3 regions of the Reinekea sp. genome follow, and region 2 is predicted to be linked to each of the others. Evidence: predicted binding sites of a transcription regulator. Region 2 holds the regulator's gene; each other region holds the start of a gene.

Region 1 (5,627 bases), on a different contig from region 2:
AACAAGATCGCCATCAATACCAAGACCGAAGTGAGCGACGCACCAGCGAGTAGACCAATAACCGAATGATACTGTAGAGCAATTTTAAAGGCCGTGGCGACCGTGGACCAGAGCAAGATGGCCGCCATGGCAAAGGCGACGGCCTTAGATTCGTTCGACATTTCGCTTGGCTACCGGACTGGGGGGAGCGCCAGTCTACTGGTAAAGGGCCCGCCGCAACAGTACCTCAACCGATGTTCGGCCCGCTCGGTTAAAATTGCAGCTCCAAGTAGAGGCCGGAGGAGAGGGAATCGATGTCGCTGCCGGGCTGGAGCAGCTTCCAGGTAAAGATCCAACCAATGTTGAGGCCATCGGAGTTGGTCTTTATATTCACCGTTGCCTGGACATAGTCGTCCGACTGGTACAACCGGGCCGTGCAGCTGGTACAGCCCGGATCGATCAACGCACGATAGGGCTGGGCATCGACATAGTAGAGCATATTTTCAACACTTAAGGCGCGCCCGGGCCAGAGCCGAAAGCCCATGCCCACGCCAAAGGTCTCGTAGCCTCCTGCAACGGTCTTGACCCGATTCGCGTTGTCGCCCAGGCCCAATCGGTCATAGCCGGAAAAGATCGCAAAGCCGATCTGGTCCTGGTTCCATAGGCCAAGTCCCCAGCGGTTAGCGCTGATGGCTAGGTGATCGGTCTGAGCCAGATCGTTGCCATCGGCGCTGTAAAACACCCTCAATGTCAGATCGGACGCGCTACCGGTTTTTTTCGCGATGGCCATTTTGGCTGTTGAGGATGACGGGCTGGTGCGCGGAACCATCGGACTGTTTTTTCGATCGATGCGGATCGCGCTCGAGGGTGTTGGCGTCAAGTCGACATCAACGACGCGAAAGAAAAAGCGCCCGTCGGCAGTCATGTCGAGCTGCCGGCGATTCTGTTCATCGCGCTGGCGTCCGGCAAAATCCAGATACTGTAAGGCATTCAAGGCTAGGTCGATGCCCTTGCCGGTAAGGCTGTCAAACAGGTCGGCCTGTGCCTGTTTAACAATGCGCTGCCAACATAGATCGCCATTGCGCGTGTTCTCGCAGGTACTGGTGTAGACCCCGTCAATATACTGCTCGCTACCTATTAATGGTCCGTTTGAATCAATCGTCCGGTCGGCTTCACTAGCGCTGGCCGAGGCATCGGACTCATTGGCATTTAGCGTGTCTACATCGCGGTTCAAAGCCTGCCAATAACTATCGACTTCGCAAAGGGCGCTGCCCTGCGCCGTCAGCGAGCGCGTCTGAGTTTGGCGGACCAATATAGCCCGGTAAGATTGATCCGCTTCGGTCGCGCGGTAATACGCATCGATCCGTTCTTGGGCTTGGCCCGCGGCGTCGTCATAGGCGATAGCGCATGCCGTATCCGGATCGCGATCTTCGGCATTAACTTGCAGCTCAACACTAAAGGGCTCGGTCTGGGCACTGGCCCATTGCGCAGCACCAGTAGCCAAGAGAACGGTAAACGCAGCAGCCTGCATGGGGGTCGAACGACACATCATGGTTGAGCTTCCTTTTGGATTAACCAGCATACGATACAGATTTAAACTGAACCTACTATTAACCCTTTCGGTCCGACGGCCCAGTGCCGCAGGTCATTGACTCGTTGGTGACCTCGATCCCAAATAATTCGATTTGTAGGTAAAGTACCAAAATTTATCCCACCAGTTTCATGGCTTGAAATGTCTAATAACCCAACTAACCTTACAGATAGAGGGTCTTGAGCCTAATGTTGAACATTCCAACTGACCGTAAAATGATTCACATCAATTCCCAGTTTCGTAATTTTATTACACTTCGCTCGTATCTCAAAAGGACCAAGAAATTGTCGTTTTTAACTGTGGTTTCAGATAGCCCAGAAACCGTTAAAAGCACAGCGCTCACCTTCAGCATTCCGACCCTGTGCATCATTAAAGGTCCGGCGCCCAGCCCTTTGTTAGATAACCGAACTTAATATGCTAGAGGTAAAATCATGACTCAACACCGAAATCCCGCCCTTGCGCAGCTCGATGCCCTAGTTGCTCGAGTGAAGGTCGCCCAGCATGCCTATGCCGGCTTCAGTCAATCACAGGTTGACACGATTTTCCGCGCGGCAGCCTTAGCCGCCTCCGATGCCCGCATCCCCTTGGCCAAGATGGCCGCTGAAGAATCCGGCATGGGTGTGATCGAAGATAAGGTGATTAAAAATCACTTCGCCTCTGAATATATTTATAACAAGTATAAAGACGACAAGACCTGCGGCGTTATCGAAGAAGACGTCGAGTTTGGCACCCTGACCATCGCCGAACCCATTGGCATTATTTGCGGAATCGTGCCGACCACCAATCCAACGTCCACCGCGATCTTTAAGGCACTGATATCCATAAAGACCCGCAACGGTATAATTTTCTCGCCCCACCCACGCGCCTGCAAGGCGACCAATTACGCGGCCAAGTTGGTCCTCGATGCGGCCGTCGCGGCCGGTGCGCCGGCCGATATTATCGGCTACATAGAACAGCCCTCGGTAGAGCTGTCCAATGCCTTAATGAAACATCCGGACGTAAATCTTATCCTCGCGACCGGTGGCCCGGGTATGGTCAAGGCCGCATACTCATCCGGCAAGCCCGCGATCGGTGTCGGCGCCGGGAACACGCCGGTGGTGATCGATGAGACGGCCGATATTAAACGGGCGGTGTCCTCCATTCTGATGTCGAAGACCTTCGACAACGGTGTGGTCTGTGCATCGGAACAGGCCGTGATTGTCATGGATTCGGTCTACGATGCCGTGAAGGCGCGCTTTGCCAAATACGGTGGCTATATTCTCAGCGCCAGCGAAGCCGATAAGGTACGTAAGGTGCTGTTGATCGATGGGGCCTTGAACGCCAATATAGTCGGCCAGTCGGCGCTTAAAATTGCCGAGATGTCCGGTGTCACCGTGCCACCTTCTACTAAAGTGCTGATCGGTGAAGGTGCCGAATTGACCGCCGATGAAGAATTTGCGCACGAAAAACTGTCGCCGACGCTGGGCATGTTCCGCGCGTCCACCTTCGAAGATGCAGTGGCTAAGGCCGTTATTATGGTGGAGATGGGCGGCATCGGACATACCTCTTGTCTCTATACCGATCAGGATGAAAACACCGATCGCATTCGCTATTTTGGCGACAAGATGAAGACCGCGCGCATCCTATTGAATATGCCGACCTCGCACGGCGGCATCGGCGATCTATACAACTTTGCCCTAGCACCGTCGTTGACCCTGGGTTGCGGTTCTTGGGGTGGTAATTCAATTTCCGAAAACGTTGGCCCCAAGCATTTGATCAACAAAAAAACCGTGGCAAAGAGGGCGGAAAATATGTTGTGGCACAAATTACCCAAATCGATTTACTTCCGTCGCGGCGCGATGGCGATTGCCATGGACGATCTGGTCGGCAAGAAACGCGCTTGTATTGTAACCGACAAATTCTTGTTTAATAACACGCCTCATGTCGAAGAGCTACGCTCTTTGTTGCGCAATAAGGGCATGGAAGTCGAGGTCTTTTATGAGGTTGAAGCCGACCCGACTCTGAGCCTGGTGCGCAAGGGTGCGGCGGTTCTGAATTCGTTCCAACCCGATGTCATTATTGCTTTAGGGGGCGGGTCGCCAATGGATGCCGCCAAAGTCATGTGGGTGATGTATGAGCATCCCGATGTCGCCTTCGAAGACCTGGCGTTGCGCTTTATGGATATTCGCAAGCGCATCTACAAGTTTCCGAAAATGGGCATTAAGGCCGAACTGGTTGCCATCACCACTACGTCTGGCACCGGCTCGGAGGTCACCCCCTTTGCCGTGGTCACCGATGATGCAACGGGTAAAAAATATCCTTTGGCCGACTATGAGCTGACGCCCAATATGGCCGTGGTGGACGCCAACCTAGTGATGAATATGCCGAAGAGCCTGACCGCCTTTGGCGGCTATGATGCCGTGACGCACGCCATGGAAGCCTACGTGTCGGTCTTGGCCAATGAATACTCCGACGGTCAGGCGCTGCAAGCGTTAAAAATATTGAAGGAATACCTGCCAAGTTCCTATAAAAATGGCGCACACGATCCGGTGGCCCGGGAGAAGGTTCACAATGCCGCCACCATTGCCGGCATCGCCTTTGCCAACGCCTTCTTGGGCATCTGCCACTCCATGGCGCACAAGCTCGGCGCCGAATTTCATATTCCACACGGCCTAGCCAATGCGCTGTTGCTGACCAATACCATTCGTTTCAATGCGACAAACTTGCCCACTAAGCAGGCGGCCTTTTCGCAATATGACCGTCCCAACGCCCTGCGCCGTTATGGCGAAGTGGCCGCTCACCTCGGCTTTACGCAAGAGCATACGGTTGATCGGGTCGAAGCGATGTTGGTCTGGTTGGACGAATTGAAGCAACAGCTTAATATTCCGCTGTCCATTCGCGAGGCCGGGGTCAACGAGACCGACTTTATGGCCAAGGTCGATCAATTGGCCGAGGAGGCCTTTGATGATCAGTGTACCGGCGCCAATCCGCGTTACCCATTGATCAGCGAGCTGAGGCAGATCTTGATCGACTCCTACTACGGGCGTAACTATGTTGAGAGCTATGAGCGTGTACAGATCGCCGACGCCTTTACCGAAACCCCTGCAGTGCCAGTGGCTAAGAAGGGTAAAAGCAAAGTCTGATTGAGTTCAGGCCGAACCACTCAGCCCGCCTCGGCGGGCTTTTTAATGGCCGCTGCTTTACCGAGCGTTGTGGCTTCGACTCACTAAATTGGTCTATGCTAGCAGGCAGAGCACGATAACAACAAAAGCATGGCCGGAGGTGGTAATGAAAAAACTTAAAGACGAAAAGGAACTGGTCAAAAAAGCGCTCGAAGAGGGCATGAAATACGGCGTGGAGCGCGGTGTCGTGGAATTCGAGGCAACCGATTCGCAGGCCGATAAGATTCTCTATCTGTATCGGCTCTTAGTGCACGACAAGCTGATGCAACCGATTCCCGAAGAACAGGTATCGCAACAAACCATGCGCCATAAGTTAGCCATCTGGGCGTCCAAACTCCAACCGGGAAGCCATTCTTAGCAGGTGATTGGCCTATTTGACGGCGATCGGGCGTGCAGTGACGGCAGCCATGAGCGCCGGACCGATGCCGCTGCCGAGGATAAGCACACAGCCCAAGAACTGACCAGCCGACAGAGTTTCGGCAAAAAATAACCAACCAAAAACGATCACCGCGACCGGTTCGAAATAACTTAGGGTGCCATAGACTGCCGTCGGCAGCCGTTGTAGTGCCAACACGGCACAATAGAGTGCGACGAAGCCGGGAATAAAGCCGATCGCCAGGAGCCAGGGGATCTTGCCGGCCTCGACCACCAAGCTCTGCTGGCTGGCGAGGCTGACCAGCAGGGTTAGCAGTGCGCCGGTGGCGAGTTGCCAAAAGGCTCGGCTGGCCGCCGGGGTGTGCTCGCTGCAGCGACGATTCACGATAATAAAACCGGCATAGAACAGCATCGCCAATCCGGCATAGGCCAGCCCAAGCGTCGAGGCTGAGTTGCCGTCTGGGGCGTCTTGCATCAGTATAAAACCGAGCAGCGCCAGCGCCATCGCTAACCATTGTTGA
Region 2 (5,627 bases):
ATGCAGCGGCCTTGCGCGCTGCCAGTGTGGAATTAACGCGGGAAAAAAATCGCCGCCTGCCCGATTCCGAAATACTCGGTTGGGCGGTACAGCCGATGCGGCGTAAGGTTGATGCCATTCAGTTCAGCCTGGGTATTACCCGAGATCCCACTTATGGCCCATTAATCTTCATCGGTGAGGGAGGCTCTCACGCCGATATGTTAGTCGATCGACAGGTGGCCCTAGTGCCACTGAACTCAGCGCTGGCGAAGCAGCTCATTCAAAAAACCCATGGCTATCAGGTGCTGTTAGAGCGCAGTGAGCAGCTAGTCGACGATATGGAGCGCTTGATTCAGCATCTTATCGGCTTGTCGCAGATGGTGATCGATAACCCGCGTCTGATGGGCGTGGAAGTGAATCTGCTGTTGCAAAATAACAGCCTGCCGGTGGTTCTGGGGGTTGCCGCGTCGATTGGGGATAAGGTTAGTCCGGCCTTGAACCCCTATCCGGCGGAACTGGAGGAACACTGCGTGCTGAAGAACGGTCTAGCCATGCTCATTCGACCGATTCGCGGTGAAGATGAGCCGGAGTTGAAGGCCTTCTTTGGCCGTTTCGACGCCGAGGCTTTGCGTTTGCGCTTTTTTTACAGTCGCTTGAAATTTGAACATTTGGAATTAGCGACCATGAGTCAAATCGATTATCGGCGCGAAATGGTGTTTGTCGCAGAGGACCAACGGGGCATCCTGGGCGAGATGCGTCTGTGGCTCGACATAAACCATAATGAACTGGAGTTCGCCATCATGGTGGCCCCTGAGGCACAAGGAACGGGCCTGGCAGGGCTGTTGATGGACAAGACCGTGCGTTACGGAAAGAGTCTTAAAGTCAGTCGACTGGTCGCCGATGTACTCCCCGAAAATGGCGCCATGCTTGGTCTGGCGAAACATTTCGGCTTCAGTGTTGGCTCTGAAGATGAGATCATGAAAGTGACCAAGTCACTCGACTGATACCATTGCACTGGGAAGAGACACTATGCTGTACGAATTGGGTAGGCATCAAATTGAATTGCCAGGCATCGCGCCGGTATCGGATGCTCAAAGCAAGATTATTCTCTGGTATCAGGGGCAAATATTGACCCAAGATCGGCAGATTGCCTGGGCCGAAGCGGATGTACCTTATCCCTATACGGCGCGCGAATTTGTCGGGTTATTGGACGGTAAGGCGTATTTCACCGCATCCGTCAGTCAGGTATCCGCCGATCAGTCACTGTCGTCACTGCGCGATATCGCCTATCTCGATGAGACGGCCTTTATGCTCTGCGCCCGCTCCCGTGGCCTATTGGAGTGGCGCACACAACATCAATACTGTGGCCAATGTGGTCAGGTGACACACCAGATAGCCGGGGAGAATGCCCTCAGCTGCAGCCCCTGTCGCCTCAGGTTCTACCCGCGCATATCGCCCTGCATTATCGTCTTGATCACGCGGGGTGACCAGGTGTTGTTGGCCCAAGGCGAAAATCACAAGGAGCGGGGTTGGTACAGTACATTGGCCGGGTTTATCGAGTCGGGCGAATCGGCTGAGCAGGCTGTTATGCGCGAGGTTAAGGAAGAGGTCGGCGTGACGATCAAAAATATCCAATATCTAAACAGTCAGGCTTGGCCTTTTCCAAACCAATTGATGTTAGGTTTTCACGCCGAATTTGAGGCTGGCGAGATCGTCCCCGCGCCCGGGGAAATTGCCGATGCCCAATGGTTTAATATACACGACTTGCCGAAACACCCGCCCAGTGTTTCGATCGCCGGATGGCTGATTCGACAATATATCGATAACTATCGGGCCTAATCGGCCGGTGGTTTTTTTTGCGCATCGCGGTAGATGAAATAGCCAAAGCCGGCAAAGAAAGCAATCATCAAAGCCACCACAGCGATGCCTGCCAGTACAACAACGTCAAGGTACATACTGATCTCAGTTACAGATTAAGAAAGATCAGTGTAATTAGATCGGTGGGGGAGAAGGTGACCCATATCAGTTAATGGTCACAATGCGAATCTTGAATGCAAACCTTGCCTTAGTCGAGGCCGAGCTCAATCCGTTCGCACTCGGCCAAGGAGGCCATCGAGGTCAGCTCGACAAAGTTTCCGATTACTATATCTTTAGCGCTGCCCGTTGCTTCTAATAAATTTTGCTTTTGAAAACGGGTAAAGACTCGGCTTACGGTTTCCACGGCCAAACCGAGATAGTTGGCAATGTCGGCACGCGACATAGTGAGGCGATAGGACGTGCCGGAGAAACCTCGGCGTTTAAAACGTGCGGCCAAATTAATTAAAAAAGACGCAATACGCTCTTCTGCACTTTTTTTGCTGAGCAGCAACATCATCTGTTGTTCGCCCCGCAGTTCTTTACTCATTAGGCGCATCAGTTGACGTCTTAACTCGGGCATCTTACCCGCCAATTCATCCAGGCGATCGACCGGAATCTCACAAACGTTGGTGGTTTCCAGCGCCTTGGCCGAGGAGGGGTGGTTAATGGAATCGTAACTTTCTAAGCCAACCAACTCACTGGCCAAATGAAAGCCGGTAATTTGTTCTTCACCATCGTTGGTTAAAGTATAGGTTTTTATCGTCCCGGTGCGCACGGCGTAGACAGATTTAAATTCGTCGCCCTGATAAAAAAGATGCTCTCCTTTTTGCAACGGGCGGCCTCGCTTTATGATCGCATCCAGAGAGTCCATTTGGTCAACCGATAAGGCCAACGGTAAACAGAGTGGATGAAGACTGCAGTTTTTACAGGCGGTGGTTAAACCCATGACAAGGCTCCGAGCGGTAAAGCTTAATGAAATTTAAGCATACTACAGTTTTGCTTCGCTTGTGTTTCCTAACACTGATCTATTGCATTATCGTTTTATTCAGGCCTCCACGTCTTAACCAAGGTGCTGGCCAAAGGCGCATAGGGTTGATCAACATCGGTGGCGACGAGCGGGATACCACTGGCGCGCAGATCGGTAAAGTTGAAACGCTCGCGATCCGACAGTTGTGATAATGAAACATTAGCCATCGAGCGTTGAATGCTCTCGATCCGACCGGGGAACTGCGCTTCCCAATCTTGGCACATGGTTTTTATGGCCTGACGTTGCAGGCTATCTTGAGAGCCACAGAGATTGCAGGGAATAATAGGATAGTTCATCAGGCTTGAGAATCGGGCAATGTCGGCTTCCCGACAATAGGCCAAGGGCCGGATTAAAACATTGGTTTGGCTGTCACTGAGCAGCTTCGGGGGCATGGCCTTGAGTTTGCCGCCGTAAAACATATTGAGGAAAAGCGTTTCAATAATGTCGTCTCGATGATGACCTAAGGCGACCTTGTTGGCGCCAATTTGATCGGCAAATGCATAGAGGGTGCTGCGCCGCAAACGTGAGCAGATCCCGCAGGTTGTTTTCCCGTCTGGGACCGTATCCATCACAATCGAGTAGGTATCCCGCTCAAGAATATGATACGGCACGCCGAGGGCTTGTAGATAGTTGGGTAAAATTTCTTCAGGGAAATCGGGTTGCTTCTGATCCAGATTCACCACCACCAGTTCGAAGTCGATGGGTGCGCTCTTTTGCATGCTGAGCAACAGATCGAGCATGGTATAGGAGTCTTTGCCACCGGATAGGCAGACCATGACCTTATCGCCGGCTTCAATCATATTGAAATCGGCCAGCGCTCGGCCGGTATCGCGGCGCAAGCGTTTTTGCAATTTAGAGAGTTCAAGCTTGTCACTTGTGGCAGTGCCGAGCGGTATCTGTTTGGTAGATTGGGACATGTGATTGACAACTAATAGGGGATAATTTGCCGAGATTGATAACACGCCAGGTCAGGCCAGTAAATGGTTTTCACCTATAACAGATCTTTTTCAGCTGTTTTCCAGCTAATTGACCAAAAAAGACCTCATTTAGAGCCAGATTGACCCGACGCCGCGGTATATTTATTTAGGGTTTCTGAGCCAATTGTTGTTTTTGTGCCCATAAATCAGGCAGATGCTCGAGTATCACCTGATCGATTTCGGGCAGGCGATCATGCGACTTCAGCGCGCGCGGATAGGTTGGCTGGGTCCGATCATCGACCAAATGTTGCCATTGACCGGTCAGTTCGGTGAACCTCCGGGCGAAGTCGGGACCATAGTTTAGGCAGCCGTTGAGGATGACATCCAGATAACTTTGCATGATCGGTCGCTCGGCATGCGGCGCGGCCTGACTGGTGCCGACATAAGCCCATAAGGTGCCCAATACTGGCAATGCTGAGGTGCTCATGGCCTCGACCGAGGCCCATGGCACCTGAATCCGCCGGTAACCCTGTTCTCGGACATCAAAACGACTCAGGTTATCCTCATCGACGGCAAAGAACACGCCATTGCAGTGCGCATGCGCATCACTGTGCGCGCCCACGGCCGTCGCGGCATAATCCGGCACATGGACCGACCACTTGCGCGCAATGCCCTGTACTTCGACCGGATGAGCCGGTCCCGACACGCCGGTTCGGCTGCGACTATCGGAGCAAATTAGGCTGCCATAGCCGAATATATAATTCATCAGTTACCTCAGGTTTTGGTAGGCATCAAGCCAAAGGGTGCCGGCAAACAAGAGCATAATGCCGGCGAGCACAAACTTTACTTTCGGATGATACAACCAGGGTCGGATGCGGTTGGCCATCAACGCCGAGCCAACCATTGCCGGCAGCGTGCCTAAGCCAAAGAATAGCATGGCCAGAGCCGACTGCAGGACATTGGGCATACCCAGGCTAAATGCGACGGCGGTGTAAATCAGTCCGCAGGGAATAAAGCCCCATAATAGACCGATGCCATAGGCCGCTCGCGCCGAATCGATCGGCAGCAGTTTCTTGCTTAGGGGCTGCAAACGTCGCCACAGTGGGAAGCCAAGCTGTTCAAAATTCTTTAGCCATCGGTTCCACCCCAAAAAATAGAGCGCGCTTAACGCTAATAGCAAACCAGACAAGACCTTAAGCCACGGCAGGGTATGACTGGGCAGTAGGTGGGCAAAGTAGCTAAATAGCGTCCCCAGGAAAACATAGGTGGTGACCCGGCCGATACTATAATAGGCCGTCAGAATCGGGCGAGTTGAGTTGAGTCCGGCCGCTACCATAAGGCCGCCACACATCCCCATGCAATGGCCCGCGGACACTAGGCCGATCAAGAACGCGGCGAGTAAATCAGTCGTCACTATCCTGCTCCTTGTCTGGCTTCGGTACCATATGGTCGTCATCCTCAAACAGAATGCGCTGGCCTGGACTGTCCAGATCGTCGTATTGGCCACTGCGCACCGACCACCAAAACAGCAGTCCGGCAACCGCCAACAAAAATAGGCTTGCCGGTATCAAGAGTAACAGTATATCCACAGCTATTTCCTCAAACGACTGGCGTTACCAACCACCAACAGTGAACTCACCGACATCCCAATAGCGGCCTGCCACGGAGCGACCAATCCCAGGGCCGCGATCGGCAGGGCGATAAGATTGTAAAGCAGCGCCCAGGCCAGGTTTTGACGAATAATTTTCTGGGTGCGCCGCGCGACACCGATCGCGTGGGCGATCACTTGCAGGTCGTTGGTGAACAGCAGCACATCGGCTTGGGTCTTGGTTAAATCGGTTGCCTCC
Region 3 (5,627 bases), on a different contig from region 2:
CGAGCGGCCTGAGTAAGGCTAGGATACCCTGAACATCCTCGATTCGTGCCTGGCGAAAGGTGTCGTATTGATCCAGGGCGATCAGGGTCCCGACACCATCGCGGGTAAACAGCTCAGCCAGTAGCGAGCCATCGGCGGTGCCATCGATCACATGACAGCGTGGAATGCCGGCACGGCTGACCAGGGCGGCAACCTGAAGTTCCAAGTAGGCCGGGGTGCTCGGATCCGCCTGGCTGAGTATCTGTTCCAATGCCGGCACACCCATCTCCTTTTGGTTATCGGACAGCGATAGCGGGTTGTCGCCCACTATAATGACCTTGTCGGCGCCGATCTGTTTGGCGATTTCAATCAGCAACTGCTCCGGCGGCAAATAGAGGATATCGCCGGTGATCGAATACCCCAATGGTGGCATCAACACCAGATGTTGTTTATCGAGGTGTTCGCGAATGGCCAGATGATCAATTCGTCTGACCCGGCCTTGAGCTTTTAGGTCGATACCGTTAAAGACACCAGCCGGACGCGCCATGACAAAGTTTCCGCCTACCACGCGGATGCGAGCACCGTGCATCGGCGAATTGGCCAGGCCTTGACTGAACAGCGCCTCGATCACATAACGGCGGCGTCCGATGGCCGCCACCAGGGTGTCCAAGCTGGTTTCGTCGATCGCCTCCTTATCATTTAACCGGGTCGCAAAGCAGTCGGCATCAAACAACACCACCAAACGCAGCCCCAAGCTATTGAGCAGCGTGAGGTCACTGATAATAGATGTCAGTCGTTCGTTATCCAGGACCTGATCCCGTAGCCAGATAACCGAGGTTTTGCCACGGTAGGCATGAATATAGGGCGCACTGTTGCGAAAATGACTGACAAAATCCATAGTTGATCTCTTAAAAGGAGGGGGACTCAAGGCACATTAAAGCAGTGTATCGTCAAACATCGAAAGCGGCCAGATAGGTTTTTTATAGCGGATGCCGAAGCGGCGCCCTGGGACCGTTCATCGCCGACCCGCTGACGCCGTGCGGGGTCGGGAATTGGCGCCAATCAAGGTGTTATTTGTGCCCTAACGATTAAAGGACTTTGGAAAATCGATCAGCTGTGCCGGGCCTGAAGTAGGCATCGAAGGTTACCAGAATAGGGCGCAGGAGTAGGCGGCCTAGGGGGCGAATCGTGACCAGGTCGACATCGATGGTCACCAGCTCATGCTCTACCAGCTTACCCAACTCGGCCCAGGCGTGACGGAAATAGGTCGGCGCATCGATATCAAAACGGGCCGATACCTCAGTCAGCGAGAGTCGACCCTGGCAGGCCAATTGGCCGATGATCCACTGGCGCACCTTGTCGTCCGCGGTTAAAAAAACTCCTCGATTGATCGCCAGCTGAGATTGACCCAGTAAGGCGTCATAGGTCTCGACATCGTGATGGTTTTGCAGGTAAACACCATCGATTTGACTGATAGACGAGACGCCCAAGGCCAGCATGTCGGTTTCGGCCTTGGTCGAGTAGCCCTGGAAGTTTCGCTGCAGGCTGCCTTCTTGCAAGGCTGTCGCCAGCGCATCGCTGGGTTTGGCGAAATGATCCATGCCGACATAGAGATAGCCGGCCTGTTGCAGTAATTCAATGCTGTCACGCAGGATATGCAGTTTGGTATCGGCGCTCGGCATGCTGGCCGGGTCGATGCGCCGCTGCGGTTTAAACCGGTCCGGTAGATGAGCATAGTTATAGAGGCTGATGCGCTCGGGGCTCAGGCTTAGGGTCTGTTCCCAAGTGCGAGCGAACGATGCACTGGTCTGATGTGGCAAACCGCATATTAGATCAAAGCTGATCGAATTAAAGCCTAGATCCCGGGCCGCTGCGACCTTGTGCTGGACCAGCTCAAAGGACTGGACTCTATTGATCGCAACCTGGGTCCGAGGGTCGAAATCTTGAACCCCGAAGCTGAGCCGATTAAAGTCTCGCCGGCGCAAAAGCTGGAGCATCTCATCGGAGGTTTCACGCGGATCCAGCTCGATGGAGAACTCGCCGGGTTGGTTTACTGGGTCCCAGTCAAAGTAGACCGCGACCAGATCCAATAGTCGGGTCATTTGACCGTTGCTGAGAAAGGTCGGCGTGCCGCCGCCGAGGTGCAGTTGGCTGATGGGTCGATGGCCAAAGTTGCGCGCCTGGAGGGCCATTTCCCGTTCGATCATATCCAGATAACCATCTGCCCGGCTGCGATCCTTGGTCGCAATTTTATTACAGGCACAATAAAAGCAGATATGTTGGCAAAAGGGGATATGGAGGTACAGCGAGAGGGGATCAGTGACCGGGCGTTGCCGGTCAAGATGCTCCTGTACCTTTTTTGGCGCCAATAATTGGAATTGCGCGGCGGTCGGGTAGGAGGTGTAGCGTGGTGCAGTGACATCGTATTGGCGGATGAGGGCATCATCCCAAGGCACATACCACTTATTGGCCGGTGTCATCTGATTCTCCAGTGTTTTGACTACCTTAGCGACAGACAAGGCATTAGGCACTGACCTGAATCAAGCATTAGGCTGCGTAAGGTGGGTTACCCCGTTCCAACGCACCCCTGAGGGATGTTTGCATAACGTTTAATAGCTTAAGTCCCTAGGTGCCCTGTTGAAAGAATTCGCGCGAACCGAACACAACCATGGTCTTGCCCTTGACGGACACCAGGCCTTGCTCTTCCAAGCCCTTCAATACTCGGCCAACCATCTCGCGTGAGCACCCTACGATACGACCGATTTCTTGCCGGGTTATCTTAATCTGCATGCCTTCAGGGTGGGTCATGGCATCCGGCTGTTTGCACAGCTCGAGCAGGGTGCGAGCAACCCGGCCGGTGACATCGAGGAAGGCCAAATCGCCTACTTTGCGGGTGGTGTTGCGCAACCGAGTAGCCATCTGCTCACCAATAAAGTACAGAATGCGGGCGTCGTTGTGGGTGATTTCTCGAAACTTGGAGTAGGATATTTCGGCTACTTCACATTCGCTTTTGGTTTTGATCCAAGCAGATCGGGAATTTAATGAATCGAATAGGCCCATTTCGCCGAAAAAATCGCCGGCATTCAGGTAAGCCATAATCATTTCGCGACCATCATCTTCCTCGATAATGACCGAAACGGAGCCTTTGATGATGTAATAGAGGGAGTCACTCTTGTCCCCGGCATAGATCAGCGTAGTTTTGGCCGGATAGCGCCGCCGATGACATTGGGATAGGAAGTAATCTAGGTGCTTATGTTCTAGGGTATTATGTAGCATAGAAAGTGGATTCCAATGTTACTGAAAGGCTGAACAGCACCGACGGGCGATGACTCAGCTGTCCAATTATTATGGGGTAGCTACAGCAAGCTGGCCATGGCCAAACATCAGTTGTTTGACGCAGTTCCCCTTTTAAAAAGTCATGTTCTTTTTACCTACCTCACTCAACTTTAGCCGAAATTTCAAAATTAGCGCTGTCAATTGCGTACCAATGCTCAATAATATGGGTCTGCGTTATGGCGCTCAATTTTTTAGGAGATCGATTAAAAGTGAAAACATCATTGCAGTGGGTTGGCGAGAAAGCATTTTCATACGAGTCAAATAGCGGCTTCACCGGCTTTGTCGACGGTGCGGCGCGGGATTCCGACGCTGCCAAGGGGCCAACACCGATGGAATTGCTCCTGGTCGGGCTCGGCGGTTGTACCGCCTATGACGTGGTCGGTATTTTGCAAAAAGCCCGTCAAGACGTAGTGGATTGTCAAATTCAGTTGCAAGCAGAGCGGGCAACGACGGTACCGGCGGTATTCACCAAAATACATATTCATTTTTTAGTATCCGGTCGAGCTCTAAAAGAGTCCCAAGTGCACCGAGCGATCGAATTGTCTGCCAAAAAATACTGCAGTGCATCCCTGATGCTGGAGCAAGGTGGCGTCGAAATAAGCCACAGTCATGAGCTGATCGAGGTCAGTTAAGGTTCCAGTCTGGAGATCAATGCCGCTCCACCCCTAGGTTCTTTAAGCCTGTCGGTTTGCGTGTTGACTCATTTTTAGTTTTTCTGCCGGCCAAACTGGGTTACAGTCCATTTAGCACCTACACTCTATGGATAACAATAATCGGCATGTGACCCAATACAGCTGGGTGTCTAATCCCTCAGCTGATAACAATAGGAATCATCAACCCAAAGCAGGCTGGCTTAAAGGACAGGGCAATATGGCGCAGGAAATAGAACTAAAACTGACCATCAGTGAACAGTCGATCGACGACTTTCTGGCCCTAGAGTTGTTGTCGGCCTATTCGGCCGAAACAGCTTTTTTGGAAAACACCTACTTTGATACCCCAGCGCGTCAATTGACCCAGGTTGGTTCTGCACTGCGGATACGTAAGACGCCGCAGGGTTATCTCCAGACGCTGAAAACGCGCGGCCTGAACAGTGGCGGTCTGCACCAGCGCGATGAGTGGGAGTATGGCATAACCAGCAATACCCTAGAGATGGCCCTATTTCCCGAACAGGGCCTGCCAGTGGGCCTTCAGGCCGAGCAGCTGGAACCCCTGTTCAGTACCAATTTCACCCGCACCAGCTGGCAAATTACCTATAATCTATCCAAAATCGAGCTGGTACTCGACCTCGGTCAGGTAGCGTGTCAGGCCGGTAGCGACGCCATCTCTGAGCTCGAACTGGAGTTAAAAGACGGCCAGCTCTCGGATCTGTTCGCTCTGGCGCTGGAAATAAGTGCGCGAGTGGCGGTGATGCCGTCGGATATATCGAAAGCCGAACGCGGTCATCGCATCTGTAATGGCTTTACCGACAACCATGTTGAATTACCCGATATAGTTCCCCAACAAAGCATGGAAAGTGCCTTTTGTGCCCTGTTTGGCTATGAAATGGAGCGGCTGCAACGCAGTTGGCAAGTGTTTTGGTCCTCGCAGCAATGGCGCCATCTGCAGGAGTTTGTTGTCACGCTGGGCAATATGCATACCGAGATCGAATGGTTCCAAGGCATGATGCCGAAGACGCAGATCGACTATGCCCACGACCAGCTCAAGTGGATCTCCGCAACCGTCACGCCAATCCTATCTTGGTGGCCGGCCTGCTTTGCGCTGTCGCAAGATGCGGAGGACGAACCCAAGTCAGTGGCCATCAGTTTGCAACAAAGTAAGGCTAAAAAGGCTTTAAAGGCCTTGCGGCTGTTACAGAATAATCCAGAATTGGGCAGTCGTATTCTGTGCCTGACCGCCTGGTTGCACGGCCAGCAGTGGCGTGTGGGTCAACTGGCCGAACAGGTCCGTTTTGGTGAGCAACCGGTGACCGATGGTCTGGACTATAGTTTTGACAAGGCATTAAACGAATTGCGCACCGATTGCTTTTCCGGCAGCACCAGCAACGCCCTGTCGCAGTCCCCTGCAGTGCATCGCTTACTGATGTTGTGCCAGTATTTCGACCGACTCTATGGCAAAGAATTGGGTGATCTTCGCGCACCCTTGCAGGCCTTGGAAGATAATTTATCCCGCTTATCGGCCATCGATGTGGTAACTCAGCTGAAAGGTTGGCTCAATGATTTGCCCTTTGAACAACAGGCCAGCATTCACAGTTGGACCCGCTCGCAGACTGTATTGCTGCGTGATATTAAGCAGTTGGCCAATAAGCTAATTAG

Evidence for each region. The regulator FNR, encoded in region 2, switches genes on or off when oxygen is low (the NO sensors DNR and NnrR bind a similar motif). The targets are predictions, from matches to a motif close to TTGATNTANATCAA.
Region 1: adhE (bifunctional acetaldehyde-CoA/alcohol dehydrogenase) is a predicted target of FNR. The motif match lies at 1,786-1,799, and genes of this name have one in related genera.
Region 3: hemN (oxygen-independent coproporphyrinogen III oxidase) is a predicted target of FNR. The motif match lies at 2,510-2,523, and genes of this name have one in related genera.

Annotation. Positions count from the first base shown of each region.
Region 1 is NZ_CEYAVF010000016.1:27,094-32,720, reverse strand. It holds partial or broken gene AC4FIC_RS08170 (EamA family transporter) at 1-161, opposite strand, end outside; gene AC4FIC_RS08165 (hypothetical protein) at 251-1,531, opposite strand; gene adhE (bifunctional acetaldehyde-CoA/alcohol dehydrogenase) at 2,002-4,692, shown strand; gene AC4FIC_RS08155 (DUF5062 family protein) at 4,838-5,089, shown strand; gene AC4FIC_RS08150 (DMT family transporter) at 5,102-5,627, opposite strand, start outside.
Region 2 is NZ_CEYAVF010000002.1:167,317-172,943, reverse strand. It holds gene AC4FIC_RS01930 (bifunctional acetate--CoA ligase family protein/GNAT family N-acetyltransferase) at 1-983, shown strand, start outside; gene nudC (NAD(+) diphosphatase) at 1,009-1,818, shown strand; gene ccoM (cytochrome c oxidase subunit CcoM) at 1,815-1,934, opposite strand; gene fnr (fumarate/nitrate reduction transcriptional regulator Fnr) at 2,045-2,782, opposite strand; gene ttcA (tRNA 2-thiocytidine(32) synthetase TtcA) at 2,878-3,780, opposite strand; gene AC4FIC_RS01905 (gamma-glutamylcyclotransferase family protein) at 3,947-4,546, opposite strand; gene AC4FIC_RS01900 (sulfite exporter TauE/SafE family protein) at 4,550-5,194, opposite strand; gene ccoS (cbb3-type cytochrome oxidase assembly protein CcoS) at 5,184-5,369, opposite strand; gene AC4FIC_RS01890 (heavy metal translocating P-type ATPase) at 5,372-5,627, opposite strand, start outside.
Region 3 is NZ_CEYAVF010000009.1:46,312-51,938, reverse strand. It holds gene argA (amino-acid N-acetyltransferase) at 1-877, opposite strand, end outside; gene hemN (oxygen-independent coproporphyrinogen III oxidase) at 1,068-2,459, opposite strand; gene crp (cAMP-activated global transcriptional regulator CRP) at 2,605-3,255, opposite strand; gene AC4FIC_RS05665 (OsmC family protein) at 3,525-3,947, shown strand; gene AC4FIC_RS05660 (CYTH domain-containing protein) at 4,186-5,627, shown strand, end outside.